DNA from 3 places in the Actinomadura sp. 21ATH genome. Region 2 is predicted to be linked to each of the others. Evidence: predicted binding sites of a transcription regulator. Region 2 holds the regulator's gene; each other region holds the start of a gene.
What was found. Region 2 encodes HrcA, which represses chaperone genes, less so after heat shock. Its sites were predicted from a motif close to TTGGCACTCTCNNNNNGAGAGTGCCAA; they were not measured.
Positions count from the first base shown of each region.

Region 1: groES (co-chaperone GroES) is a predicted target of HrcA. The motif match lies at 3,891-3,917, and genes of this name have one in related genera.
Region 3: groL (chaperonin GroEL) is a predicted target of HrcA. The motif match lies at 2,073-2,099, and genes of this name have one in related genera.

Region 1 covers NZ_JBGNUR010000001.1:1,148,506-1,156,439, forward strand. The annotation lists gene ACA361_RS05455 (anti-sigma-D factor RsdA) at 1-793, opposite strand, end outside; gene ACA361_RS05460 (sigma-70 family RNA polymerase sigma factor) at 790-1,362, opposite strand; gene groL (chaperonin GroEL) at 1,720-3,348, opposite strand; gene groES (co-chaperone GroES) at 3,458-3,769, opposite strand; gene ACA361_RS05475 (SAM-dependent methyltransferase) at 4,005-5,282, shown strand; gene ACA361_RS05480 (hypothetical protein) at 5,690-7,231, shown strand; gene ACA361_RS05485 (phosphotransferase family protein) at 7,394-7,934, shown strand, end outside.
Region 2 covers NZ_JBGNUR010000004.1:95,746-103,679, forward strand. The annotation lists gene ACA361_RS15085 (DUF4870 domain-containing protein) at 1-179, opposite strand, end outside; gene ACA361_RS15090 (DUF3097 domain-containing protein) at 262-1,113, opposite strand; gene hrcA (heat-inducible transcriptional repressor HrcA) at 1,243-2,256, shown strand; gene dnaJ (molecular chaperone DnaJ) at 2,257-3,390, shown strand; gene ACA361_RS15105 (16S rRNA (uracil(1498)-N(3))-methyltransferase) at 3,387-4,118, shown strand; gene ACA361_RS15110 (hypothetical protein) at 4,256-4,942, opposite strand; gene ACA361_RS15115 (SigE family RNA polymerase sigma factor) at 4,939-5,526, opposite strand; gene ACA361_RS15120 (histidine triad nucleotide-binding protein) at 5,821-6,165, shown strand; partial or broken gene ACA361_RS15125 (PhoH family protein) at 6,322-7,032, shown strand; partial or broken gene ACA361_RS15130 (hypothetical protein) at 7,600-7,782, shown strand.
Region 3 covers NZ_JBGNUR010000009.1:2,025-9,958, forward strand. The annotation lists gene ACA361_RS24790 (phospholipid scramblase-related protein) at 1-220, opposite strand, end outside; gene groL (chaperonin GroEL) at 313-1,944, opposite strand; gene ACA361_RS24800 (hypothetical protein) at 2,247-2,519, opposite strand; gene ACA361_RS24805 (cold-shock protein) at 2,548-2,748, opposite strand; gene ACA361_RS24810 (nucleotidyltransferase domain-containing protein) at 2,924-3,547, opposite strand; gene ACA361_RS24815 (MoaD/ThiS family protein) at 3,631-3,909, opposite strand; gene thrC (threonine synthase) at 3,957-5,225, opposite strand; SAM riboswitch class I at 5,241-5,380, opposite strand; gene ACA361_RS24825 (cation diffusion facilitator family transporter) at 5,609-6,607, opposite strand; gene ACA361_RS24830 (trehalose-6-phosphate synthase) at 6,743-7,934, shown strand, end outside.

The sequences.
Region 1 (7,934 bases), on a different contig from region 2:
GCGGAACGCGGGCATGGCCCGCGCCGTACCCGGCGGGACGCGGACGCGCCCACCAGCCTTCGGCGTCCCGCCCCTGCCCGGGGCCCGTTCCGGGACGGCGCGGGCGCGTGCCGTGCTCGGCGATCTGGGCGATCCGCTCCTTCACCTGTTCCGGGGTGCGCCTGGCCTCCCGGTCCGGCCCGTCCTCGGCCGCGCGCGGGCGGGGGCGTGCGGCGGGCTCGGCGGCCGGTACGGGCCGTGCCGGCGGTGCGGCGCGCGGCAGCAGCGTCGTGACGGACTCCACGGGCTCGGGCGCGCGCGGGATCTTCTGCTCGGACGGGCCCATGGCCCGCTGGGAGGCGGGCGGGCCGCCCGTGCCGCCGCCCGCCGCGGCGACGCCGCCGGTGGCCAGCACGGCGCCGGCCACGCCGAGCGCGACGATCGTCCGGGAGCCGCGGCGGCGCGGGCCCGCGGGCGGTACGGGCCGGTCGCCGTCGCCCGGGTCGCCCGGCGCGGGCTCCGGCGCCTCCTCAGGGGCCGGTGCCGGGGCCGGGGCGTGGGCGTGGCGGACGGGGGCCAGCTCGTCGACATCCCTGATCAGCGCCCGCAGCAGCCGCGCGGCGGGGTCGTCGGAGCCCACCGGGCCGCGGGCGGCGAGGGCGTCGATGAGCGCGTCGGTACGGCGCACGCCGCCCAGGTCGCCCGCCAGGGCCGGGAAGGCCACCACGGAACCCGTGGCCGGCGTGCTCGGGGACGGCCGCCCCGGGGTCGAGAGCTCGGCCGGATCCGGGGCGCCCTGGCTCCGTTCCGTCAAGCGATCGACTCCTCTCGGGCCATCGTGCGGAGCCGGGCCAGGGCGCGGTGCTGCGCGACCCGTACCGCTCCGGCGGTCATGCCGAGCACATTACCGGTCTCCTCGGCGGACAGGCCCGCCACGACCCGGAGCAGGACGAGCTCCTGCTGGTTCTCGGGGAGCCGGGTGAGCAGGTCGCGGGCGCGCTGCGCCTCGATGTGCCGCACCACGGTCTCCTCCGGCCCGGGCCGGTCGTCGGGGCCGTCGGGCAGGTCCTCGGTCGGCACGGCCGCCCGGACCGCGCTGCGCAGCGCGTCGGCGATCTTGTGCGCGGCGATGCCGAAGACGAACGAGGCGAACGGGCGTCCCATGTCGCGGTAGCGGGGCAGCGCCGACAGCACCGCGATGCAGACCTCCTGGGCCACGTCGTCGGCGATGTGGTACTGCCCGGACACCCGGCCGAGCCGGGCCCGGCAGTAGCGGACGACCATCGGGCGGACGTGCGCGATCAGCACCTCGATGGCGCCGGGATCGCCCTGGACGGCCAGGGAGGTGAGTTCCTTGAGGTCCCCTTCGTCGGCTCTCGCCATGCGCGGCGCCCGGCCCCCGCGGCCGGCATCGCGGGGTGGTCGAGGAGGGGTCGCCCCCTCCGAGGGCTCTCCGGCGCGCGCGGTCGTGGTCCCGGCGAAGCATCCCTCGGTCACGTTCAGCATGATGCCCAGCGGGCCGGGGCCTGTCTCCACTGTCGTCGACAACGGAATGGTCACAGTGCGGGGACAGGGCTTCCAGAGGCACCGGGCGTGTCCGGGCGAATCTGGAGCGTGACCTTGCTTACCGACATCAGAGACATTGAATGACAAAGAGGGAGATTCTCGCCCGTAAGGCAAGAATCTCCCTCCGGTGTCACGGCCGGACCCGGCCGCGACGCGAGGTACGCGAGGTACCCGTCAGTGCCCGTGGCCGTGACCGTGGCCGTGGCCGCCGCCGGCGGACTCCTCTTCCTCCTCCGGCTTCTCGACGACGAGAGCCTCGGTGGAGAGCAGCATGCCCGCGATGGACGCGGCGTTGGTGACGGCGGAGCGGGTGACCTTCACCGGGTCGATGACGCCCTGCGCGATCAGGTCGCCGTACTCGCCGGTGGCCGCGTTGTAGCCGTGGCCGGCCTTCAGCTCCTGCACCTTGGAGACGACGACGTAGCCCTCCTGGCCGGCGTTCTCGGAGATCCAGCGGAGCGGCTCGACCAGCGCGCGGCGGACCGCCTCGGCACCGGTGGCCTCGTCGCCGGACAGGCCGAGGGCGTCGAAGCCCTCCTTGCCCACGTGCACCAGCGCGCTGCCGCCGCCGGAGACGATGCCCTCCTCGATGGCCGCGCGGGTCGCCGAGATGGCGTCCTCCAGGCGGTGCTTCTTCTCCTTCAGCTCGACCTCGGTGGCCGCGCCGACGCGCAGCACGCAGACGCCGCCGGCCAGCTTGGCCAGCCGCTCCTGCAGCTTCTCGCGGTCCCAGTCGGAGTCGCTGTTCTCGATCTCGACCTTGATCTGGTTGACCCGGGCCTCGATCTCGGACTGCTCGCCCTCACCGTCGACGATGGTGGTGGCGTCCTTGGTGACGGTGATCCGGCGGGCGCGGCCCAGGTCGTCCAGGCCGATGCTGTCGAGCTTGAGGCCGATGGCCTCGCTGACGACCTGGCCGCCGGTCAGGGTGGCCATGTCGCCCAGCATCGCCTTGCGGCGGTCGCCGAAGCCCGGGGCCTTGACCGCGACCGAGGTGAAAGTGCCGCGGATCTTGTTGGCCACCAGCAGCGCCAGCGCCTCGCCCTCGACGTCCTCGGCCACCACGAGCAGCGGCTTCTTGGTCTGGGCGACCTTCTCGGCCAGCGGCAGGAACTCCTGCACGTTGGAGATCTTGCCGTCCACGATCAGCACGTAGGCGTCCTCCAGGACGGCCTCCATGCGCTCGGGGTCGGTGACCATGTGCGGCGACAGGTAGCCCTTGTCGAACTGGAGGCCCTCGGTGAACTCCAGCTCCAGGCCGAAGGTGTGCGCCTCCTCGACGGTGATGACGCCGTCCTTGCCGACCTTGTCGAACGCCTCGGCGATCAGGTCGCCGATCTGGGCGTCCTGGGCGGAGATCGTCGCGACGTGCGCGATCTCGCCCTTCTCGTCGACCTCGCGGGCCGACTTCAGCAGCTGGTCGGAGACGTACTGCGCGGCCGCGTCGATGCCCCGCTTGAGGCCCAGCGGCGAGGCGCCGGCGGCCACGTTGCGCAGGCCCTCGCGGACCAGCGCCTGCGCCAGCACGGTCGCGGTGGTGGTGCCGTCACCCGCGATGTCGTTGGTCTTGGTCGCCACTTCCTTGGCGAGCTGGGCCCCGAGGTTCTCGTACGGGTCCTCCAGCTCCACCTCGCGGGCGATGGTGACGCCGTCGTTGGTGATCGTCGGCGCGCCGAACTTCTTGTCGATGACGACGTTGCGGCCGCGCGGGCCGATCGTCACCTTGACGGCGTCGGCGAGGTGGTTCACGCCGCGCTCGAGAGCCCGGCGAGCGTTCTCGTCGAACTCCAGGATCTTCGCCATGGGAAAAACTCCAGTCCTGTACGGCGATCCGTGACGCAGACCGCCCCGGCCGCCCCTGAATTCGGGCGGGTCCGGGGCGGAGCGTCACGTCTCGTGAGAGATCGGTGAGTTACTTCTCGATGACCGCGAGGACGTCGCGGGCCGAGAGGACGAGGTACTCCTCGTTGTTGTACTTGACCTCGGTGCCGCCGTACTTGCTGTAAAGCACCACGTCGCCGACGCTGACGTCGAGCGGCACGCGCGCGCCCTTGTCGTCGACGCGGCCCGGGCCCACCGCCAGGACGGTGCCCTCCTGGGGCTTCTCCTTGGCGGTGTCGGGAATGACCAGGCCCGACGCGGTGGTGGTCTCGGCCTCAAGCGGCTGGACGACGATGCGGTCCTCGAGCGGCTTGAGAGCAACCTTGGTGGCGGTCGTCACGATCTGACCTCCCCTTCGATTGGTCCTCGGCCGGCCATGGGAGACCGGCCGGCACTGGTGGCAGAAGAGGCGACCCCGGACCGGCCTGTCGTCGCGGGTGCCAGACCGAACCTTGTCGCTGTGGTTGGCACTCTCACACTGAGAGTGCCAGTCATGGAGACTATTCCGTGACCGGTGGCCCGTCAACACGGACACGGCGCCCCCGGGCGGGCCTTTGTCCGGCGCTAACGTCCACCCTATGGACATCCAGGCGTTCCGCGGTCTGCTCGCGCCCGAAGGCCAGGTCGTGCTGGCCGCGGCCACCGGCTCGGACGTGTCCGAGAGCGGCCTGCTCGCCACCGCCTCCAAGCTGCGCGAGCGCCACCCCGCCGAACTCGTCTCGGCGGCGCTCACCCAGGTGCGGCTGCGCGAGCGGGCCAGGCCCAAGTTCGGCCCGGACGCCGCCCGGATGTACTTCACGCAGGCCGGGCTGGAGCAGTCCACGCGGGCGGGCGTCGCCGCGTACCGTGCCCGCCGCTTCGCCGCCCACCTGTCGCTACCCCGTGACCGCGTCCTCGAACTCGGCTGCGGGATCGGCGCCGACCTGCTCGCCCGGGCGCGCGCCGGGATCGGCGGGGAGGCGGTCGAGCTGGACCCGCTGACCGCCGAGGTCGCGCGGGCCAACGCCGCCGCCTTCGGGGTGGACGGGCCGGTCACCGTGCGGGAGGGCGACGCGGCGCTGGAGGACCCCGCCGGGTACGCGGCCGTCTTCGCCGACCCGGGGCGGCGCGGCGCCCGCGGCCGCGTCTTCGACCCGCGCTCGTACGAGCCGCCGCTGGACACCGTCCTGGAGCTGGCGCGGCGCGCCCCGGCCGCCTGCGTGAAGGTCGCGCCCGGGATCCCGTACGAGGCGATCTGGCCGGCGGGGCGGGCGGAGCCGGGCGACCGGGTGGAGGCCGAGTGGATCTCGGTGGGCGGGGACGTCAAGGAGGCCGCGCTGTGGCTCGGCGGCCTCGCCGGCGCCGTGCCGCGGCGGGCCACCCTGATCCGCGGCGAGGGCGAGATCGTCTCGCTGGCCCCCGAGCCCGGGCTCGGCGAGCCTCCCGTCGGGGACTGGGGCCGGTTCCTGTACGAGCCGGACGGCGCGGTGATCCGCGCGCACCTGGTGGCCGAGGTGGCGGACCGGGTCGGCGGCCGGCTGGCGGACCCGCGGATCGCGTACGTCACCGGGGACGCGCTGGAGCCGACGCCGTTCGCCGCCGCGTACGAGATCGAGGACGTGCTGCCGTTCTCGGTGAAGCGGCTGCGGGCCGAGCTGCGGCGGCGCGGCACCGGGGCGCTCACCGTCAAGAAGCGCGGCTCGGCGGTCGACGTGGACCGGCTGCGCCGCGATCTCGGCTTCGGCCGCCGGGGCGCGGGGCACGGCGGCGGCGCAGAGGTGACGCTGGTGCTGACCCGGGTCGGCGACGACCCGGTGGCGCTGCTGACGCGCCCGGCGCCCGCCCCGGCGCCATTTCCGGACCGAAGATCTTCGTAGGCCGGAGAACGCCAAGGGCGGGCGCGTGCCAGCCCACGGCAGAGCAAATCCCGAGCTATTTCCGGTAATCCTTGGGGCGGCCGAAACAACTCGTCCGAGAAACGAGTGATGCGGCCGGAATGGCGGGCGGCGCAGGTCCCGCCCCGCGACCCGCAAGTGCTGCTGGACAAGGCCGGACGTCCTGCGGGCCACGTCCGCGCGGGCGCCGCGTTCATCCGAATGGCGGCACTTCCGGGAAATGTCGCACCGGCCCCGATCGCCCGCCTTTTTCCGGACCCCGATAACGCGCGTCCCGACCGATCGGCGGTACCCGTTTTCGAGGGGCCCTACACCGCACTACAGTTAGCGCTTCACGATTTCACCGCCGCCCGCAATTTCGAAGGCGACGGCACAAGAGGGAGCATCGGGTGGAAACGAATCACAACTTCCTGCAGACGGGGGGTCAGCCGGTTTCGGACCGGATGCGGGAGTTGCTCGCCCGTGCGGCGCAGGACCACGTCTACGAACAGCGCTCACAGGGTCAGGTCCTCGACGAGATACGCCAGCGCCTGGAAGGCATGGAGTGGCTCCTCCGCGAGGTGCGGGAGCGGGAGCTGACCGGCCTCACCGGTCAGCTCGACGGCGTCCGCGGCCAGGTGGAGGAGCTGTTCGGCAAGCCCCCCGGCTGGGCCGAGGGGCTCGCCGAGCACATCGAGGCGGTCGGCGAGCGGGTCAAGCCGGTCGCCGAGCTGCCCGCGCTGTGGGCCGACGTGGGCGTGGTCGCCGAGAACGTCGACGAGACGCTCACGCGCATCCAGACCATGCTCGACTCCGCGCAGCACATCACCGACGCCACCGAGCAGGCGTCGCAGCGCATGGACGACATGTCCCGGCGCCTGGACCGGCTCCAGGGCAGCATGGAGGCGTCCTCCGTCCGGTTCAACCGGCTGGACAAGTCGCTGGCGGAGCTGGGCCACCGGGCCGAGCTGCTGGACCACTCCGTCAACGGCGTCACCTCCCGGGTCGACCAGTCCGTCGGCGAGCTGGCCGAGCGGTTCGAGCAGGGCCTGGACGCGGTCAACGGCCGGGTCGAGGGCGTCGGCGGGCGGCTGGACGGCCTGGACGGCCGGCTGGAGGGCCTGTCGGGCAAGCTGTCCGGGCTGGACGGCCGGCTGGAGGCCGTCGACGACCGGATCGCGCGGCTGCCGGCCGTCCTGGAGGTCGGGCAGCTGCACAAGATGCTGACCGAGCTGGTCGACCGGCCGGTGCTCGACCAGGGGCACCGCTTCGACGCGCTGGAGAAGCGGCTGGCCGACGCGGTCGACCCGCTGATCGACGAGCTGCGGGCGCGGCCGGACCGGCACGAGATCGAGACGGTGGTGGAACGGGCCGCCCGGACCGCCTACGGGGACGTGGCCGAGCGCATGGACGAGTTCTCCCGCCGCTTCGAGGAGGCGCACGAGAACGCGCGCAAGCGGATCGAGGGCATCCACGAGGAGGTCGCCCGCAAGGTGGACGGGGCGCTGGAGGAGTTCACCGCGCAGGTCGACCTGGTCTCCCGCCGGGTCGAGTCCGTCCACGGCGACGTCATCAAGCAGGTCGACGGCGTGCACGAGGACGTCGGCAAGCGGATCGACGAGATCCGCACCGGGGTGGCCGAGCAGGTCGGCGGGCTGCACGACGACGTCAAGCGGCGGGTCGGCGGCGTCCAGGAGGAGTTCGCGCGACGGGTGGACGGGATGCAGGACGAGGTGGGCCGGCGGGCCGAGGCCGTGCAGGCGGAGGTCGGCAAGCGGTTCGAGAGCGTGCAGGAGGAGGTCGGCAAGAAGGTCGACTCCGTGCACGACCACGTCACCAAGCAGGTCAACTCGGTCCACGAGGACGTGCTCAAGCGGCTGTCCACGCTGGAGGAGACGATGCTGGCCCTGGCGGAGGCGCTGCTGCGCCCCCGGCGCGACGGCAAGGACTGAACCGTTGGGGGCGCCCCTCGGCGGCGCCCCCACGGCCCGGAATTATGTCCGGCAATCCGGGGAAGCGCCCGAAACGATGATCCATAGCCATGTCGATGACGTGCACTTTGTTACGTTCCGTCTTCGCAAAATCACTGCCAATACCTATCGGAATCCGTTTTCATGGATCTCGTGACCCAAGCATCGGCTCCCTGCGCGCCGCCCGGCGCCCCGCCCAGCCGCACCACCCTGCGCTGGGTTGAGGAGTGCCTCGGCCGCGGCGCCGAGGTGCGGATGGTCCGGCCCCTCGCCGGCGGCGCGGCGCACGCCAACCACGCGCTGCTGGTCGAGAGCCGCTCGGGCAGCGCCCACCGGCTCGTCCTGCGCCGCTGGACGCCCCGCGCCCGCGGGGCCGGATCCCCCGTCCCCCGCGGCACCGACGCCGACTTCTCCCCCGAACGCGAGATCGCGGCGCTGGCCCTGCTCGCCGGCTGCGAGGTCCCGACGCCCTCCCTGGTCGCCGCCGACCCCGCCGGCGCCTACTGCGACGCGCCCGCGCTGCTCATCACCCGGCTGAAGGGGCACCCGCCGCGGCCCTCCCCCGACGACCTGCCCGAGTACCTCATCCAGCTCGCCGCCGCACTGCTGGCGGTGCACTCGCGCGGCGGCGCGTCCACGATGCCGCCGTACGTCCCGTACAACCGGCTCGACCAGCGCCGGGCAC
Region 2 (7,934 bases):
TACCCCTGCTGGGCGTAGCCGGGAGCCTGCCCGTAGCCGGGCTGCTGCCCGTAGCCGGGTTGCGCGCCGTGCCCGGGCTGCGCGCCGTACCCCGGGTCCTGCCCGTAGCCGGGGTCCTGGCCGTACCCGGGCTGCTGCTGTTGTCCGTGGTCGGGTTGTTCCGGAGGGCCGTACGACATCGTGTGCTCCTCTGTCGGGACGCTGGCGGACGCGGTCTGGCGGGAGCGGACGGACGGAACGGGGAAGAGGGGACGGGGGCCCTCAAGCCTCCTCTGGCGCGGTGACGAAGTCGATGAGCTCCTCGACCCGGCCGAGGAGGGCGGGTTCGAGGTCGGTGTAGGTGGTCACCGAGCCGAGGATCCGCTTCCATCCGGCACGCACGTCGTCCCCCCAGCCAAGAGCGGTGAGCACCCCTTCCTTCCAGGGTACGCCGCGGGGCACGCGAGGCCAGGCGGAAATCCCGACCGCCGCCGGCTTCACCGCCTCCCATACGTCGATGTACGGATGTCCGGCGATCAGCACGTGCGGGGAGGAGACCCGGGCGGCGATGCGGCTCTCCTTGGAGCCCTCCACCAGATGGTCGACGAGCACGCCCAGGCGGCGGCCCGGGCCCGGCGCGAACTCCTCGACGATCGCGGGCAGGTCGTCGACGCCCTCCAGGTACTCCACGACGACGCCCTCCACGCGCAGGTCGTGGCCCCAGATCTTCTCGACCAGCTCGGCGTCGTGCACGCCCTCCACGTAGATGCGGCTCTCCTTGGCCACCCGCGCGCGCAGCCCCTGGACGGCGATCGACCCGGACGCCGACCGCGCCGCCGCCTCCCGCCCGTTCCCGGCCGCCGGTACGGGCCGGACGAGCGTCACCGGCCGCCCGTCGATCAGGAACCCCGCCTTGACCAGCGGGAACACCCGCCGCTTGCCGAACCGGTCCTCCAGCGTCACGCCGAACTTGTCGCAGCCCACGACCGCGCCGCAGAAGCCGCTGCCGGGATCCTCCGCCACCAGCCCCGGCTCGGCCGGGACCTCCGGGACCTCGGTCTTCGGGTCCCGGCGGCCGCCCCGCCGCCGCAGATCTCCCGCCAGAACGTCGTCGCCATAGTCTCTGCTCCGCACGCTCAGGCACTCTAACGAGCACCGGGGACGCCGGCACCTCCGAACTCGGCTCGGGTGGCCGTACACTTGGCACTCGGAAGTACGGAGTGCCAGTAGGCGTTACAGCACGGGGGCAGAGGAGGTGACCACGTGCTCGATGACAGGAAACTCGCGGTCCTGCGGGCCATTGTCGAGGACTACGTCTCCACCAACGAGCCGGTCGGTTCCAAGGCCTTGGTGGACCGGCACAACCTGGGCGTGTCCTCGGCCACGATCCGCAACGACATGGCCGTGCTGGAGGAGCAGGGGTACATCCACCAGCCGCACACCAGCGCGGGCCGCGTCCCGACCGACAAGGGCTACCGGCTGTTCGTCGACCGGCTGTCCACGATCAAGCCGCTGTCGGGCGCCGAGCGCCGCGCGATCGAGACGTTCCTCAGCGGCGCGTACGACCTCGACGACGTCGTGGGACGCACGGTGCGGCTGCTCGCGCAGCTGACCCGGCAGGTCGCGGTGGTGCAGTACCCGTCGCTCACCCGCTCGGCCGTCCAGCACGTGGAGCTCGTCCCGGTGGCCGCCCGCCGGCTGCTGCTGGTGCTGATCACCGACACCGGCCGGGTCGAGCAGCGCATGATCGAGACCCCGAACGAGCTGTCCGAGGAATCGATCGGGCACCTGCGGGCGTTGCTCAACACATGCCTCGACGGGTGCGGGCTCGGCGAGGTCCCCAACGCGGTCGCCGACCTCCCCGACCGGGTCCAGCCCGAGGAGAGGCCGGTCCTGGCGGCCGTGCTCTCGGTCCTGCTGGAGACGCTGGTGGAGAAGCACGACGAGAAGATCGTCTTCGCCGGCGCCGCCAACCTGGCCGCGGTGGACTTCTCCAAGAGCCTGCGCGAGGTACTGGAGGCGCTGGAGGAACAGGTCGTCCTCATGCGGCTGCTCGGAGAGACCGGCGACTCCTCTACAGTTACGGTGCGGATCGGCACCGAGAACCCCGACGAGGGGCTCCGATCCACCTCCGTGGTCGTCGCCGATTACGGCGTCGGCGACATGACCCTGGCCCGGCTCGGAGTGCTCGGGCCGACACGCATGGATTACCCCGGCACGATGGGAGCGGTACGGGCAGTGGCACGCTACGTCGGACAGATCCTGGCGGGGTCGTAAGTGGCAAACGACTACTACGCGACCCTCGGCGTCCGCCGCGACGCCAGCCCGGACGAGGTCAAGAAGGCCTACCGCCGGCTCGCCCGGGAACTCCACCCGGACGTCAACCCGGATCCGGAGACCCAGGAGCGGTTCAAGGAGATCACCCAGGCGTACGAGGTGCTCTCCGACCCGAAGAAGCGCGAGATGTACGACCTGGGCGCGGACCCGTTCGCGTCCGGCGGCGCGGGGGCGGGCGCCGGCGGCTTCGGCGGCGCCGGGTTCCCGTTCAGCGACATCATGGACGCCTTCTTCGGCTCGGCGGCCTCGCGCGGCCCCCGCACCCGGGCCCGCCGCGGCCGCAACGCCACCCTCCGCGTCGAGCTCGGCCTCGACGAGACGGCGTTCGGCACCACCCGCGAGCTGACCGTCGACACGGCGGTGGCCTGCGCGACCTGCTCGGGCTCCGGCTGCGCGCCCGGCACGCACCCCGACACCTGCGACACCTGCCACGGGCGCGGTGAGGTGCAGCAGGTGCAGCGCTCGTTCCTCGGCCAGGTCATGACCGCCCGGCCCTGCCCGCAGTGCGGCGGCTTCGGCAGCGTGATCCGCACCCCGTGCCCGGAGTGCTCCGGCGACGGCCGGGTCCGCACCCGCCGCACAGTCAAGGTCAAGATCCCGGCCGGGGTGGAGAACGGCATCCACATCCAGCTCGCCGGAGAGGGCGAGGTCGGCCCCGGCGGCGGCCCGCCCGGCGACCTGTTCCTGGAGATCGTCGAGAAGCCGCACGACATCTTCGAGCGGGAGGGCGACGACCTCCACTGCACGGTCGAGATCCCGATGACCGCCGCCGCCCTCGGCACCAACGTCACGATCGAGACGCTGGACGGCGCCGAGGAGGTCGACATCAAGCCCGGCACCCAGTCCGGCCAGGTCATCACCCTGTACGGGCGGGGCGTCCGGCACCTCAACGAGAGCGGCCGCGGCGACCTGCTGATCCACGTCGACGTCGAGACCCCCAACCGGCTCGACGAGGAGCAGGAGGAGCTGCTGCGCAGGCTGGCCAAGCTCCGCGGCGAGGAGCGTCCCCCGGGCAAGTTCGCGCCGGGCCAGCGGAGCGTGTTCTCCAGGCTCCGGGACGTCTTCAACCAGTGAGCCCGCCGGTGTTCCTGGCCGGCCCGGCCGCGCTCGAACGCGACCGGGTCGTCCTGGACGGCGCCGAGGGCCGGCACGCGGCCACCGTCAAGCGGCTGCGGCCCGGCGAGCGCGTCGACCTCACCGACGGCGCCGGCCTGCTCGCCGAGTGCGTCGTGGCCGCCGCCGACCGTTCCACGCTGACGCTGGACGTCCTGGAACGGCACCGCCACCCGGCCCCTGAACCGCGGCTGGTCGTCGTCCAGGCGCTGCCCAAGGGCGACCGGGGCGAGCTGGCCGTGGAGACGATGACCGAGGCGGGCGTCGACGAGATCGTCCCGTGGGCGGCGGCCCGCTGCGTCACCCAGTGGCGTCCGGAACGCCGCGAGAAGGCCCTGGGGCGCTGGCGCTCCACGGCCCGCGAGGCCGCCAAGCAGGCGCGCCGCAGCCACCTGCCGGAGGTCGCCGGCCTCGCCACCACCGCCGGGGTCGCCGCCCGGCTCGCCGCCGCGGGGACGGGCCTCGTCCTGCACGAGGAGGCCGCCGGCCCGCTCAGCGCCGTACGGCCGCCGGCCGCCGGCGAGATCGTCGTCGTGGTCGGCCCCGAGGGCGGGATCACCGAGGACGAGCTGGCCGAGTTCGCCGCGGCGGGCGCGCGGGCCGTCCGGCTGGGCCCCACCGTCCTCCGCACCTCGACCGCCGGCGTGGCGGCCGCCGCGGTCCTCCTGGCGGCCACCGGCCGCTGGTGAACCCGCGCCGACCACCGGGTCGGCCGAGAGGCCGACTCGTGGCGGGTCGGCCTACGGCGGGCGCACGAAAGCGCGACACGCCACGAGTCGATCCGGCGTGCCGCGGACGGGCGCGGTGAAGGTTCCTGGGCTGCCTGTCAGGCGGCGGGCTCTTCGGCCTTCGCCGGGGCCGGCGGGTCGCTGGCCGGCGGCTCGGTCGGCGTCGTCGGCTGCTCCGTCTGACCGGTGCCGGTGTCCGACGGGGTCGGCGTCGGCGAGGTCGACGGGCTCCCGCTGGGGCACGGCGCCGCACCGGTACCGCCCGCGGACGCCGAACCCGCGCCCGGCGAGGCGCTCACCGCCGGCGAACCCGTCGCCGGCGCGGTCGCGCACGCCGTCGACCCGATCGAGGTGTCCGGCGACGGCGAGCCCGAGTCGGCCGGCGCCCCGCCCCGGGACGCCTCCGACGGCGCGGGCTGCCGCGCGTCCGGCGGCAGCCCGCCGGTGCCGGGAACGCTCCCGCCCGTGCCGTTGTGCTGCCCGTCACCGGACGTGCCGTTGCTGCCCACCGACTGGATGAGGTCGAGCGTCTGCGGCGCCGTCACGCCGATGCCGGCGATCAGCACCGCGGCGGCCACGGCGAGGACGGGCCGGGCCCAGACGGCGCCCGAGCCCCCGCCCGTGAAACCGAGGAGCCAGTCGCGGCCGAACCGCCGCTGCGAACGCTCGTCGATGCGCGCGCGGATGCGCTCGAGGCCGTCCGCCGCCGGAATGACCGACTCCGCCTCCGCCTGCAGGGCGCGGCGGAGGATCTCGCCGTGCTCGTCGTGAGGGTCGGTGGTCATGAGAACTGCTCCAGGGTGTTGCGTAGCGCGGCCATGCCGCGTGCCGTGTGACTCTTGACGGCACCTCGGGAGATGCCCATGGTGTGGGCGATCTCGGCTTCGGAGAGATCGGCGTAGTAGCGCAGGACGAGTGCCTCCCGCTGGCGGGTCGGGAGCCTGTGGAGCGCCTGGACGACCGCGGAGCGCTCCAGCTCCCCGATCGCCCCGGCCTCCGCGCTGGGAGCGTCGGGCAGGCCCTTGGGAGCGTACTTCTCGACGACAGCGCGGTGCCGCAGCACCGACCGCGACCGGTTCACCACGGACTGGCGCAGGTAGGACAGGGCCTTGTCGGGGTCGCGCAGCCGCCGCCAGCCGCCGTGCATCGCCACGAACGCGTCCTGGACGACCTCCTCGGCCGTCCCCGCGTCGCGCACCAGCATGGCGGCGAGTCGTACCAGCGAGCGGTAGTTGGCGCTGTAGAGCGCGGTCACCGCCTGGTCGGCGTCCCAGGCCACGGCCACCGCACCGGCCGTGCCCCTGGCCACGAGGGTCTCGGTCACGTCAGTGGGACGCCCACCCTCGTCGTCCGGTTTACGAAAGGCCATCTGCTGTCTTGCCTCGGTCACCTATCCGCCGCCTTCGCCGACCCCCGCCGCCCATTCGGACGTCGGCCCCCGGGCTGGCGCGACGGGGATGAAGCGGCCGGTCGGGAGGCGTGGCACGCTGCCGGCGGGCCGGGGGTACGCCTGGGTTGACAACCCTAATCCAGCCGTCGGACGAAAAGGGTCCGAACCGGCCAGACGTTGATCAGCGCGACCTTATCCGGCGCTGGCCTCCGCGGGCCATGGGACGCCGGTCTCGATAGGATCACCGCGTTCCTGACCGGCGGGAGGAGAACGATGACGGACTGCCTGTTCTGCAAGATCGTGTCGGGGGAGGTGCCGGCCAAGATCGTGCGCGAGTCGCCCGGCGCGGTGGCGTTCCGCGACATCAACCCGCAGGCGCCGACGCACGTGCTGGTCATCCCCAGGGCGCACCACCCGACCGCGGCCGAGCTGGCCGCCGCCGACCCCGCGACGCTGGCGGAGGTCCTGACGGAGGCCCACCAGGTCGCAGTGGACGAGGGCATCGCCGAGACCGGCTACCGGATCGTGTTCAACACCGGCGCCCAGGCCGGCCAGACCGTCTTCCACGTGCACGCGCACGTGCTGGGCGGCCGTGGCCTCAACTGGCCGCCCGGCTGACGGCCGGCCCCGCCGTTTCGCGCGCCGCGGGCCGGGGCGGGCGAGCGGAAATACGGCGGCGTGACCGCGCGGGCGGCCAGTACCATTGGAAGGGACAAGGAGCAGGACACACCGGAGCGACAGAAGGCAGGTCGGAGAGGCCGCAAGGCCCGGCTGATGGTCGAATCAACTCACGCGGGACGCGGTGACCGGACGGAATCGCGGTCCCAGATCAAGATCGTGGTGCCGGACGACCATTCGATGGTGAGCCTGCTGGGCTCCCGGGATGAGTTGCTCCACGTCATCGAGCGCGCGTTCCACAGCGACATCCACGTGCGCGGCAACGAGATCACGGTGACCGGCCCGGACTCCGAGACCGAGCTGGTGTCCCGGCTGTTCGCCGAGCTGATCGATCTCCTCCGCGGCGGCACCCAGCTCACCCCCGACGCGGTCGAGCGGAGCCTGGCGATGCTGCGCAACCGCACCGAGGAGCGCCCGGCCGAGGTGCTGACCCTGGACGTGCTGTCCAGCCGGGGCCGCACGATCCGGCCGAAGACGCTCAACCAGAAGCGGTACGTCGACGCGATCGACAAGCACACGATCGTGTTCGGCATCGGCCCGGCCGGCACCGGCAAGACCTACCTGGCGATGGCCAAGGCGGTCCGCGCCCTGCTGGACAAGCAGGTCAACCGCATCATCCTGACCCGCCCGGCCGTCGAGGCGGGCGAGCGCCTGGGCTTCCTCCCCGGCACCCTCTACGAGAAGATCGACCCGTACCTGCGCCCCCTGTACGACGCGCTGCACGACATGGTCGACCCCGACTCCATCCCCCGCCTGATGTCCGCCGGCACCATCGAGGTCGCCCCTCTGGCGTACATGCGCGGCCGCGCCCAACCGGTGACGACCAAGGTTCTCACTCCGGACGGATGGCGGCCGATCGGGGAGCTGGCGGTCGGTGATCTCGTCGTGGGATCGGACGGCAGGCCCACTCCTGTCCTCGGTGTCTATCCGCAGGGCGAGAAGGAGATCTTCCGCCTGACGGCCCAGGACGGCTCGACGACGTTGTGCACCGCCGATCACCTGTGGACCGTCTCCACCAGGGACGGGCGCCGCCGTGGACGGCCGTACGAGGTTCTCGAGACGCGGGAGATGATCGGCAACCTGCGCGCCGCACACGCGCGCCGGTACGAGCTGCCGCTGCTCAGTGAACCGGTCGAGTTCCCGGCCCGGGACATGCCGATGGATCCGTACGCGCTCGGCCTGCTGCTCGGCGACGGCCGCCTGACGGGGTCCACGACGCCGAGCTTCTCCACCGAGGACGAGGAGCTGGCCGACTCGCTCGCCCGCCTGCTGCCGGGCACGGAGCTGCACCAGACGAGCCGTGTGGACCATGTTCTGACCCGGGTCTCGGTGCCCGGCCAGGTGATCACGATGGCGAACCCGGTGACCGCCGTGATGCGGGGCCTCGGCCTTGCGGGCACGCGCTCGAACACCAAGTTCGTTCCGGAGCTCTACCTCTACAACTCGTCCGCGGTGCGGCTCGCCGTACTCCAGGGCCTTCTGGATTCCGACGGCGGGCCGGTGACGCAAGATGCCCGCACATGCCGGATCCAGTACACGACCACGTCGGCGCGCCTCAAGGAGGACGTCCTCTTCCTCGTCCGCTCGCTGGGCGGTGTGGCCTACGCGCGCGTAGGCCCGGCCGCCGGGCGCACGCCTGGACGGGCGAACGGGCGTCCCGTGGAGCACCGCCATGATGCGTACGTGCTCGACATCCGGCTGCCGGAAGG
Region 3 (7,934 bases), on a different contig from region 2:
GCAGCGGCGCGCCTTGCGCGTCCTCGACGTAGACGGTGCGGCGCCCGCCGCCGTCGCCGAGGACCGACCTGAACGCCTGGCGGATCGTGGACACGTCGTGCTCGGCGACCTTCGCGAGCAGCGTGCCGCGGCCGTCGTACACCGTGTACCTGGCCCGCGCGCCGGGCGCGACGCGCGGCTGCTCGACGCGCAGCACCGGCGAGCTGAACAGATCGGTCATGGACGGCATCATGCCAGCCGCCTCCGACACCCCGGAAAGCCGAAAGGGACGGTCCCGAGGGACCGCCCCTTGAGGCTCACGGGAGCGATGGATCAGAAGTCCATGCCGCCCATGTCGGGCGCACCGCCACCGGCGGCGGCAGCGGCCTTCTCCGGCTTCTCGGCGATGACGGCCTCGGTGGTCAGGAACAGCGCGGCGATCGACGAGGCGTTCTGCAGCGCGGACCGGGTCACCTTGGCCGGGTCGAGAATCCCGGCCTCGAACATGTTGACGTACTCGCCGGAGGCGGCGTTCAGGCCCTCACCCGGGGTCAGGTTGCGGACCTTCTCCACCACGACGCCGCCCTCGAGGCCGGCGTTGACGGCGATCTGCTTCAGCGGCTCCTCCAGAGCGCGCTTGACGATCGCGGCACCGGTGGCCTCGTCGCCGGCGAGCTCCAGCTTGTCGAAGGCGGGGATGCCGGCCTGCAGCAGCGCGACGCCACCACCGGGGACGATGCCCTCCTCGACCGCGGCCTTGGCGTTGCGGACGGCGTCCTCGATGCGGTGCTTGCGCTCCTTGAGCTCCACCTCGGTGGCGGCACCGGCCTTGATCACCGCGACACCGCCGGCCAGCTTGGCCAGCCGCTCCTGCAGCTTCTCGCGGTCGTAGTCGGAGTCGGTGGCGTCGATCTCGGTACGGATCTGGTTGACCCGGCCCGCGATCTCGTTGGCGTCACCGGCGCCGTCGACGATCGTGGTCTCGTCCTTGGCCACCACGACCTTGCGGGCGCGGCCCAGCATGTCGAGGGTGGTGTTCTCCAGCTTGAGGCCCACGTCCTCGGAGATGACCTGGCCACCGGTCAGGGTGGCGATGTCACCGAGCATGGCCTTGCGGCGGTCGCCGAAGCCGGGCGCCTTGACGGCGACCGACTTGAAGATCCCGCGGATCTTGTTGACGACCAGGGTGGCCAGGGCCTCGCCCTCGACGTCCTCGGCGATGATCAGCAGCGGCTTGCCGGACTGCATGACGCCCTCGAGGACGGGCAGCAGGTCCTTGTTGGCCGACGCCTTGCCCTGAACGATCAGGATGTACGGGTCCTCCAGGACCGCTTCCATCCGCTCGGGGTCGGTGACGAAGTACGGCGAGATGTAGCCCTTGTCGAAGCGCATGCCCTCGGTGAGCTCCAGCTCGAGCCCGAAGGTGTTGCTCTCCTCGACGGTGATGACGCCTTCCTTGCCGACCTTGTCCATCGCCTCGGCGATCATCTCGCCGATCTGCGGGTCGCCGGCGGAGATGGAGGCCGTGGAGGCGATCTGCTCCTTGGTCTCCACGTCCTTGGCCAGCTTGGAGAGCTCCTCGCTGACCCGCTCGACGGCCGCCTCGATGCCCTTCTTCAGGGACATCGGGTTGGCGCCGGCGGCGACGTTGCGCAGGCCCTCGCGTACCAGGGCCTGGGCGAGGACGGTCGCGGTCGTCGTGCCGTCACCGGCGACGTCGTCCGTCTTCTTGGCGACCTCCTTGACGAGCTCCGCGCCGATCTTCTCCCACGCGTCCTCGAGCTCGATCTCCTTGGCGATCGACACACCGTCGTTGGTGATCGTGGGGGCGCCCCACTTCTTCTCCAACACCACGTTGCGACCCTTGGGACCAAGGGTGACCTTCACGGCGTCGGCGAGCTGGTTCATACCGCGCTCGAGGCCGCGGCGGGCCTCCTCGTCGAACGCGATCATCTTTGCAGCCATAGGCTCCAGTCCTCCCGGAACAAGGTGGCCATGAAGGATCGAGCCGACGCCCGCGACGGACGACCTCCCCGACGGCTGCCATTCCGCCGCCGGACTGAGGCCTCATCGCCCCGATCCAGACTGTGGGATTGTCACTCTCCACAGCAGAGTGCCAACCATTGGTTTAGCACTCTACCCGGTCGAGTGCAAGCGCCGAACATCCCGCTCCAGGTCAGGGTCGCCGACCTCACCGGACACACCTGACCAGGAGGTGAACGCCGGGAGACACCCGGGCCGCGCCGCTCGTCCGCGCCGTCATGGGCTCAGGGTTCATCGACAAGGCCCATCGAGAAGGCGAACGACTCGATGAACGCCCGGTACGCGGGATCGGTCTCCTCCGCCGCCTGAACGGACAACTCGGCGAAGAGCCGCTGCCTGTCGGCCTCTCCCAGCCGGTTGAGGAGGTACGCGGCGTACTCCGTCTGTTTCAGCGCCGTCCGGTCTTCGAGCACGGAGTCCTCGCACGTGTCGAAGAACCACGTGTACGCGATGACGGACTTGAGGAGCTGCCCGACCAGGGTTGGGGATTCGTCCACCCCGGAATCCTGCCGGCCGGCTCGCGGTTCAGAGCGTGCGTACGGCGTCGGCCTGCGGGCCGCGGTCGCTCTGGGTGATCTCGAACTCGACCCGCTGGCCCTGTTCGAGGCTGCGGTATCCGTCCATCTGAATGGCCGAGTAGTGGACGAAAACGTCCCGGCCGCCGTCCACCGCGATGAAGCCGTAGCCCTTGTCCGCGTTGAACCACTTGACTGTGCCCTGCGCCATTTACCTGAACCTGCCGCTCGTCCCGTGGCCCCGGCCACGGTTGGTGCGGGCCCCGCCCCTTCTATCGCGAGGTCCGGCGACCAGGGGCCGCGTACGCGCGCGGTCAGCGGGGACCGTGCCGGGCGCGGCGTGATCGGGGTCGACCATATAGGCGGCCTGTGAGGGACGACAGCCCTTATGACCGAAGACCGGACGGCCGGTAATGGTCACGATCGGAGGCGTGCACCAGGGGAAGCACTTCTTCCTCCAGTCGCCGGGATATGTGTGACCCGTAGCGCTTCTCCAGTCGGTTCCTGGCGCGTACGAACCGTTCCGCCGCCTCTTCGAGGGAGAGCGGTAGCGCTTCGATTCCGAGGGGTTGCAGAAGGTGGTGGCTCATCTTCAGGAGTTCGCCGCGCACACGGTCGGTCATGCCGTGGTGACGCTTACTGACGAGCCACAGTGTCCAGTCCCAGAAGTGCGCGTTCATCGCCGGAAGGGTGTCGGGGCCGACGCGCCAGGGCGGATTCCAGCTGCGCGGTACGTCCGGGAAGATGAGGTCGACCTTGACCGGGCCGGGAAGGACGAGCAGATAGCTTTCGGCGTCGCCGAGCGGGTCCCATTGCGCGGCGAGGGGTTCGTACGGCGCGACCAGTCCCGGCAGGTCGGCGGCCACTTCTCCGAAGTCCTCGGCGGTGACGTGAAAGTCCCAGTCGGACAGTTCGGTGGCGGTGCCGCGCGCGCGTGACCCGATGAGTTCGACCCGGTTCACGCCCGGGTGCGCCTCAACCGCCTCCGCGATATCCTCCGCTGTCCCCATGCAAAACCTCTTACCCGGGCCTAGCAGGGCAAAGCCCCCTTTTCCCGGCCTATACGGGAAAAGGGGGCTGGAAGCGCGCCGGATCAGCCGCCGGCGACCGCCGGAATGATCGACACCTGGGCGCCCTCGGGCGTCGCGGTGTCGAGCCCGTCGGCGAACCGGACGTCCTCGTCGCCGACGTACACGTTCACGAAACGGCGGATCTTGCCGTTGTCGTCCAGGACGCGCGCCGCGATCCCGGGGTGGTTGGCCTCCAGGTCCGCCACCACCGCGCGCAGCGTCGCGCCCTCGGCCTTCACCTCCGCCGCGCCGCCGGTCAGCGGCCGCAGGATCGTCGGGATCCGCACGGAAACGGTGCTCATGCTTCTCGCTCCAAGATGCTGGGTCGGTCTGTCGTACGGGCGGTTCGTCAGGCGAGTCCGGCGGCCCGGAACGCCTCCAGCGAGGGCGCGATGTTCGCGCCCGGCGCCACCTGCGAGGCGATCGCGTCCAGGGTCTTGAGCCCGTCGCCGGAGTTGATGATCACGGTCTCGGCGGACGGGTCGAGCGCGCCGCTCCTCACCAGCTTGCGCAGGGTCGCGACGGTGACGCCGCCGGCCGTCTCGCCGAAGATGCCCTCCGTGCCCGCCAGCAGGCGGATGCCCTCGACCACTTCCGCGTCGGTGACGTCCTCCACCGCGCCGCCGGTGCGCCGGACGACGTCCAGCACGTACGGGCCGTCCGCCGGGTTCCCGATGGCCAGGGACTTGGCGATCGTCGACGGCTTGACCGGCCGGACGACGTCGTGCCCGGCCTTGAACGCCGCCGACACCGGGTCGCAGCCCGCGGCCTGCGCGCCGAACACCTTGTACGGCTTGTCCTCGACCAGCCCGAGCTTGATGAACTCCTGGAACGCCTTGTCGATCTTCGTCAGCTGGGAGCCGGACGCGACCGGGATCACGATCTGGTCGGGCAGCCGCCAGCCGAGCTGCTCGGCGATCTCGTACCCGAGGGTCTTGGAGCCCTCGGCGTAGTACGGCCGGACGTTGACGTTCACGAACGCCCAGTCCTCCTGCTCGCCCGCGATCTCCGAGGCCAGCCGGTTGACGTCGTCGTAGTTGCCGTCCACGGTGACGAACGTGCCGCCGTACACCGCGGTCGTGATGATCTTCTGCTGCTCCAGGTCGGACGGCACGAACACCGCGCTGCGGATCCCCGCGCGCGCCGCCGCCGCGGCGACCGCGTTGGCCAGGTTGCCGGTGGACGGGCAGGCCAGCACCTTGAAGCCCAGCTCGCGCGCCGCCGCCAGCGCCACCGCGACCACGCGGTCCTTGAACGAGTGCGTCGGGTTGCCGCTGTCGTCCTTCACCCAGAGCCGCTCAAGCCCGAGCGACTCGGCGAGGTGGTCGGCCCGCACCAGGCGGGTCAGCCCCGGCTCGGTGTTGGGCGTGCCGGCGACCGACGCGGGCACCGGCAGGAGCCCGCGGTAGCGCCAGATGTTGCGCGGCCCCGCCTCGATGGCGGACCGGGTGACCCCCGCGAAGTCGTACGCGATCTCCAGGGGGCCGAAACACTCTTCGCAGGCGTAGAACGGGCCGAGCGGGCGGCTGTGGCCGCACTCGCGGCAGACCAGTGCGGTCGCGGGCCCGAGGTCGGGGGCGTCGGTGCGGTGGGTGTCGTCGGCAGGCGTGATTGCCATGGAGCGAGGCCTTTCTCCCCATCTTTCCTGTGCCACCTTGGTCACAGGCCGGAGTTGGCACCATCTCCTGGCCGGCCTCGCAGGATCGCGAGCGCGTGAGCCAGGTGGTTGCCGGGGCTTCGTCGGGCCGGTCCCTCCACCCCTCTGGATGAGCGTTATGAAGTTGTTCAGAGGCTGGGCTGGAAGACCGGCCCTAGGCCGCTGTGCTCCCTGCACCCCTCTGGATGAGCGTTATTAAGTTATGTACGTCACGAAGTATCGCGCCGTATGCGTGACTTTACATGATCTGACCGGTTGCCGGACAGCCGGGTCTCGCCGTTTGAGACGTTACCCACCCCACTACTTGATCATTCTTGCGGGCTTGTCCCGGTCCAGGCGGGTTCCTATCGCCGCAGGTCAGGCGACCGTACGGCACCGGGGCGGGCCCGGCGGAACGTGCCGCGGCGCGGGGGCGGCGGCTCCGTCTCGCTCTGGGTCGGGTCCAGGAAGACGTGGCGGACCAGGGGGACGCGCTCCTGGAGGCGGCGGTCGATGTCACCCGCGATGTCCTCGGCCTGGTCGGCGCTGATGTCGTCGGAGAAGTGGACCTTGGCGGCGACCAGGACGTCGTCGGGGCCGAAGTGCATGGTGAACAGCTCCCCGACGCCGGTGACGCCGGCGGTGACGGAGATCTCCCTGCGGATCTCGCGCTGCACGTCCGGCGCCACCGACTGGCCGATCAGCAGGCTGCGGCTGTCGCGGCCGAGGGCGAACGCGACCACGACCAGGAGCAGGCCGATCATGACGGAGGCGAGGCCGTCCCAGAACGCCGAGCCGGTGATCTCGCGCAGCGCCAGCCCGGTGGCGGCGAAGACCAGGCCGATCATCGCGGCGCTGTCCTCGAACAGGGCGGCCTTGAACGTGACGTCCGGGGTCTCGCGGACGTGCTCGACCAGCCCCTGGCCGTTCTCCCGCGTCTCGCGGCGGGCCTGCGTGTAGGCGCGCACCCACGAGGTGCCCTCCAGCACCGCGGCGATCCCGAGGACGGTGAACGCCAGCCAGACCTGCTCGCCGCCGCCGACCTCCTTACCGGTGATCGTCAGGATCCCCTCGAAGATCGAGTAGCCGCCGCCCGCGACGAAGATCCCGAACGCGGCGAGCAGCGACCAGAAGTAGCGCTCGTTGCCGTACCCGAACGGGTGCCGGCGGTCCGGCGGCCGGGCGCTGCGCCGCAGCGAGGCGAGCAGGAAGCCCTGGTTGAGGGTGTCGGCGACCGAGTGCGCGCCCTCGGCCAGCATCGCGCTCGACCCGGAGAGCACGCCCGCCACCAGCTTGGTGATCGCCAGGATCAGGTTGGCGGTCCCCGCGACGAGGACCGTCTTGGTGGTCTCGGCTCTGCTCATCCGCGCTCGGTACCCGCGGACCTCCCGGCTAACCGGGGCCATGGCCGCACACGGATCCCCGCGCGCCGCGGGGATCCACCGGAATTCACCCGGGTCACTTTGATGCGCCCCGATCCCAACTGAGACCCTGCCGGTATGAGCCAAGTGCTGCTGGCGTCCAACCGGGGTCCGGTGTCGTTCGCGCGGGCCGATGACGGCGCGCTGACCATGCGGCGCGGGGCCGGCGGGCTGGTGTCCGGCCTGGCCGGGGTCACCGGCGCCGGCGGCGATCCGGGCGGCCGGGGCGTCGCGGCCGGGACCGTACCGGCCGGGGACGGGGACCGGGACCGGGCGCCCGACGTGCTGTGGGTGTGCGCGGCGCTCGGCGACGCCGACCGGGAGGCGGTGCGGCGGGCCCCCGACGGGCGGCTCGACCTGGCCGGGCACGACATCGGCGGCTCGGCGGTGCGGATGCTCGACATCCCCGCGGCGACGTTCCACCGCGCGTACAACGCGGTCGCCAACTCGACGCTGTGGTTCGTCCACCACCTGCTGTACGACACGCCGCGGGCGCCGCACTTCGACGCGCGGGCGCGGCGGGACTGGCAGTCGTACGAGGCGTACAACGCGGCGTTCGCGGACGCACTGGCACGGGACGCGGCGAGCGGCGCCAAGGCCGCGGTCCAGGACTACCACCTGTCGCTGGCGCCGCGGATGCTGCGCGACCGCCGCCCGGACCTGAAGATCGTCCACTTCTCGCACACGCCGTGGGCGCCGCCCGAGTACTTCCGGCTGCTGCCCGACGACATCGGCGAGCAGATCCTGGACGGCATCCTGGGCGCCGACCACGCCGCGTTCCTCACCGAGCGGTGGGCCGAGGCGTTCCTGGACTGCTGCGGCGCGCTGCTGCCCGGCGCGAAGGTGGACCGCGCGGCCCGTACCGTCGCCCGCGGCGGGCACGTCACCACGATCGGCGTGTACGGGCTCGGCGTCGACGGGGACGCGCTGCGCCGCCGGGCCGCGGAGCCGGACGTGGCCGACCGGGCGCGGGCGCTGCGCGAGCAGGTCGGCGACCGGCAGCTGATCGTCCGGATCGACCGGACGGAGCTGTCCAAGAACATCGTGCGTGGCCTGGCCGCGTATCGGGAGATGCTGGTCAACCATCCCGAATGGCGCGGCCGGGTGGTGCAGGTGGCGTTCGCGTACCCGTCCCGGCACGACCTGCCGGAGTACCGCGCCTACACCGAGGCGGTGCGGGAGGCGGCGGCGCGGATCACCGAGGAGTTCGGGACGCCGGACTGGGACCCGCTGATCCTGCATGTGGCCGATGACTACCCGCGCTCCCTGG